Regions from separate parts of the Gordonia sp. NPDC003424 genome, predicted to be linked through region 1. Evidence: riboswitches for the same ligand, from Rfam matches in the RefSeq annotation. Region 1 holds a riboswitch; the other holds the start of a gene.

Region 1 (2,388 bases):
GACGGGCGAATGGTTCGAGATGTTGGGGCGCACCGAGTTACAGCCCGACACCCGGCATCGGTTCGTCATCGATCTCGACCGGCCGATGACCGAGGCGCGGATGGACATCTACCCCGACGGCGGCATGGCCCGGTTCAAGCTCTACGGCACCCTCACCGACGACGCCGAAGCCGCGCTCCTCGAACAGTGGGAGCGCGGCGAGGCCTGAGGTATCGGCGCGGGCGGCTCGACCCGCCTTTCGCACACGAAACTGCCCAGGAACACACGGAAATCCGTGTGCACCTGGGCGGTTTCATGTGCTTATCCGCCGGATCGCTCGACCACGTGTCCCCCGCTCACGCGGTCAGGCGCGCCAACGCATCGACCAACCGGTCGATGTCGTCGGATCCGGTGCCGAGTCCGAAGCTGGCCCGGACGGCGCCGTCGTCGTAGCCGAGTCGACGCAGCAGTGGGTGAGCGCAGAACTTGCCGTCCCGCACACCGATTCCCGCACTCTCACTGAGGAACTCGGCGACGACGCGCGGCGCGCGGCCGGCCACCGCGAATCCGGCGATGCCGACCCGGTCGGTGGAGTCGACGAAGACCTGCAGCGTGTCGACCCCGTCGATCCGGGCCAGACCGTCGTCGAGGCGGGCCCGCAGACGTTCTTCGTGATCGCCGATCGATTCGAAGCCGATGTGGGAAATCGCCTGGCAGGCAGCGGCTATCGCGACCGCCCCGAGGACGTTCGGCGAGCCGGCCTCGTGGCGTGCGGCGCCGGTGTGCCAGCGGACATCCGTGCAGCCGCCGGTGACGCCCACGTCCGCGGTCGCGCCGCCGCCGGCGAGATACGGTGCGGCAGCATCGAGCCAGTCGGCACGGCCGATCAGTACGCCCGTACCGAACGGCGCGTAGACCTTGTGCCCGGAGAACACGAGATAGTCGATACCGTGGCTGACCATCGAGATCGGCCGATGCGCGACGTACTGCGCGGCGTCGACGAGGATGCGTGCGCCGTAGCGATGCGCGAGGGAGGCGAGCTGTCCGATCGGCAGCACCTCCCCGGTGACGTTGGACGCGGCGGTCACCGCCAGCAGCGCGGCAGGCGCGGCCGCGAGTTCGCGCTCCAGCGCGACCAGGGTGTCCTCGATGGTCGACGCGGCCGGCACGATACGCGCACGGGTCGAGCCGTCGGGGCGCGGTGCGCACCACGGCAAGAGGTTCGCGTGATGCTCGATGTCGAGGACCACGACGTCCCCGTCGGTGATGTGCGCGGCAAGGTTGATCGAGTCGGTGGTGCCCCGGGTGAACACGACGGTGTCGTCGGCGCGGCCCCGGACAAACCGGCGCACCGTCTCCCGCGCCTGCTCGTAGCGGCGGGTGGTGACCTGCGACAGGTGCCCGGCCCCGCGGTGCACGCTCGCGTATCCGGTCAGCGCCTCCGTCACCGCGCCGGCGACCGCACACAGTGCCGGCGCGCTCGCCGCATAGTCGAGATTGGCATATCGAACGGGGTCACCGGCTCGGACCGGGACGTGTTCATCGGCTCCGACGACGGCGGCCAGCGGGGCGATCGTGGGCACGGCGCACCTGTCGGCACGACGGGTTGCGGGTGCTGTGAGGACAGCGGTCATGGCAGTACTCCTGTGGATTCGCGCTTGCCGTGGTCGGTCGACCGACGGCCAGGTCGTCACCCGGAGCACCCCACCGCGAAGGAGGGTTGCCGACCAGCGAGCCGGGGCTTGTCACTGGCACTCATGACCTGCACCAAGAGTGACGGACGACCACGGGAGTGTCAATTTTCACTCACGCTGCGCGAAACTCGAGTGAGGGTACCCTCAGTCTCTGGCGTACGGTTGGGGGCATGACGATGAGCGCAGCCGACGACACCGCCACCGGCGACGTCTTCGTCCTGTCCCGTCCGCACGGAACCGTGCGCGCGACCGGTACGGCAGCGACGTTCACCGACGCGACCGCCGCGGCCGCCGCGGTCCGTTCGGGGTCCGTCACGGCGATCACCGGTGCCATCGCCTTCGACAGCTCAGCACGCAGCGCGCTCGTCGCACCGGTGGCGCTGACGCACTCGCCGGCACCCGTCACCGGCGCACGCGGCCGACCGCACACGGTGACCGCGATGTCGTTCTCCCCCGAGCGCACCGAACACCGCGACCGTGTCGCCCACGCGGTCAAGGCGATCGCCGACGGTGATCTGGAAAAGGTGGTGCTGGCACGTGCCGTCGACCTCGTCGTCGAACCCGAGATCGATGTCGCCGCGGTGATCGGTGCACTCGCGCACGGCAACACCGAGCACAATGCGTTCGCCGTCGATGTCGGCGCGGCCTGGGGTGACGCTTCGTGGCTGCTCGGATCGAGCCCGGAAGTGTTGCTGCGCAAGCACGGTAGGGAGGT
Region 2 (2,388 bases), on a different contig from region 1:
GACTGTGGGTCGTCGACGCCGGATGGATCACCAGCGACCGTACGTCACCGATGTTGGCGACATGGCTGTGCAGGGTCAGCCCTTCGACGAAGCGCTTGCCGGCATCGACCCCGCCGACGATCTCGAAGCCGATGATCGCGCCCTGACCCTTGGGGAGCAGCTTCTGCCCGCGGTCGTACCACGGCGACGACGTCAGCCCCGCGTACGCGACCGACTCCACCTGCGCATGGTCGTTGAGGTGGGCGGCGACGCGCTGCGCGTTGGCCACATGCCGCTCGACCCGCAGACTCAGCGTCTCCAGGCCCTGTGCCAGCAGGAACGAGTTGAACGGGGAGATGGCGGCACCGGTGTCGCGCAACCACTGCACCCGGGCCTTGAGCGCGTACGCCGGCGCGCCGAGATCGGCGAACACCGCACCGTGGTAGCTCGGGTCGGGCGTCGTGAAGCCCGGGAAGAGATCCTTGCCGTCACGCTGTACACGCCAATCGAAGGTGCCGCCGTCGACGATCACGCCGCCGATCGCGGTGCCATGACCACCGATGTACTTGGTGGCCGAGTGCACGACGATGTCGGCGCCGTGCGCGAGGGGGTTGAGCAGGTAGGGCGTCGCCACGGTGTTGTCCACGATCAGCGGAAGCCCGTTGCGGTGGGCGACCTCGGCGATGCCGGGGATGTCGAGGATCTCGTTGTTGGGGTTCGAGATCGTCTCGCCGTAGAGCGCGCGGGTGTTGTCGCGGATGGCCGCCTGCCAGGATGCGGGATCCTCCGGGTCGTCGACGAAGCCGACCTCGACACCGAGCTTGGGCAGCGTGTAGTGGAACAGGTTGTACGTGCCGCCGTAGAGACGCGGGCTGGACACGACATGTCCGCCGTTCTCGACGATGTTGAGGATCGCGTAGGTCTCGGCGGCCTGGCCGGAGGCGAGCAGCAGGGCTGCGACGCCACCCTCGAGAGCCGCGAGACGCTGCTCGACCGCATCCTGGGTGGGGTTCATGATGCGGGTGTAGATGTTGCCCGGCTCGGCCAGCCCGAACAGATTCGCGGCGTGCTGGGTGTCGTTGAAGGTGTAGGACGTGGTCTGGTAGATCGGCAGTGCCCGTGCGTTGGTGCTCGCGTCGGCGGTCTGACCCGCATGCACCTGCTTGGTCTCGAAGCTCCAGGTTTCCGGATTGGTGACGTCTTTGGCGTCGGACATGACTGTGTTGATCGCTTTCTACGGTCGGCAGGGTGCCACGACCCTGGTGGGGTCCGACCTTCGGACCCGCGCTTGCCGGGAAACACGCTGTGTGCTCCCAACCCGGTCATCACCCGGAGCACCCCACCGCGGTTGGAGGGTTGCCGATCAGCAAGCCGGGGCTTTGCGCTGATGCTCATGACCTGGCGACAAGGATATAGCACGCCCCGATGAGCGTGAAAACCATCTCGCGCTCGGTGGCTGTAACGAGTCTCGGTCGGTCGTAGATGATCAAGTGCGCATTTGCATTCGTGAATGCGGATAGGATTCCGTCGGGCGCGTGTCCGACATGCGGACTCGGACACCATGAGTGTGAGGATCGACGATGGCGCATCGCAGTCGGGGGCGAGCCCGGGGTGTGCTGGTGGGCATGAGCGGAGTGGCATTGGCCGTCGCGCTCACCGTCGGCCAGTCGTTCGGGTCGGGTGTGGCGCGGGCGGACACGTCCACCGACTGCAGTGGGCCGGGCCGCGTGTTCCTCGTCGGGGGTACCTGGGACAGTGCCGGCGACAGTGTCGTCGGGATCAAGCAGCGCTACCAGGGCACACCGCCGGCGGCGCCGGTACCGCCCGAGGACCAATACACCACCGAGGTCATCGACTATCCGGCGTCCATCTGGCCCTTGGGGTCCTTCGGCTTCGACGACAGTCAAGCCCAGGGTGAGGAGGCGGTCCTCGCCGCGGTGGCGCAATATCAGGCCGACTGTGGCACCGACAAGAAGGTGGTCATCGCCGGCTACTCCCAGGGGGCCGGGATCGTCGGTGACACGCTCACCGACATCGGCAATGGCACCACCGGCGAGTACACGATCGACAAGACGAACGTCTCGGGTGAGGTGTACTCCGACCCCCGCCAGGCCGGAACCCTGTGGGGTCGAGGGATCGAACTTGTCCTCGTGGGCGTGATCCCGGGCCTGACGATGGCCGGTTCACGCACCGATTCCGACTACGGTGGTCTGCCGGTGACCACCTACTGCATCGCGGGTGACCCCATCTGTGACCTGCCGGATCTGCTGCACGACCCGATCGGTGCGCTCGACGGACTGCTCGGCTACTGGGTCAAGCACGGTCTCTATCCCTACTACATGTATCTGCCGACCGGGGCGAGCTGGAACATGTACGGCACCGACGAGCCGTCCACCTGCACCGCGGGCA

The links. Region 1 has a riboswitch for S-adenosylmethionine ahead of ACWDTI_RS20345 (aminotransferase class V-fold PLP-dependent enzyme). Riboswitches for the same ligand answer to the same signal wherever they lie in the genome.
Region 2: linked by a shared signal. The riboswitch ahead of ACWDTI_RS07725 (bifunctional o-acetylhomoserine/o-acetylserine sulfhydrylase) and the one ahead of ACWDTI_RS20345 (aminotransferase class V-fold PLP-dependent enzyme) in region 1 are both predicted to bind S-adenosylmethionine.

The regions. Positions count from the first base shown of each region.
Region 1 covers NZ_JBSFQJ010000016.1:25,682-28,069, reverse strand. The annotation lists gene alc (allantoicase) at 1-208, shown strand, start outside; gene ACWDTI_RS20345 (aminotransferase class V-fold PLP-dependent enzyme) at 336-1,613, opposite strand; SAM riboswitch class IV at 1,629-1,742, opposite strand; gene ACWDTI_RS20340 (isochorismate synthase) at 1,844-2,388, shown strand, end outside.
Region 2 covers NZ_JBSFQJ010000004.1:60,918-63,305, reverse strand. The annotation lists gene ACWDTI_RS07725 (bifunctional o-acetylhomoserine/o-acetylserine sulfhydrylase) at 1-1,195, opposite strand, end outside; SAM riboswitch class IV at 1,259-1,378, opposite strand; gene ACWDTI_RS07720 (PE-PPE domain-containing protein) at 1,560-2,388, shown strand, end outside.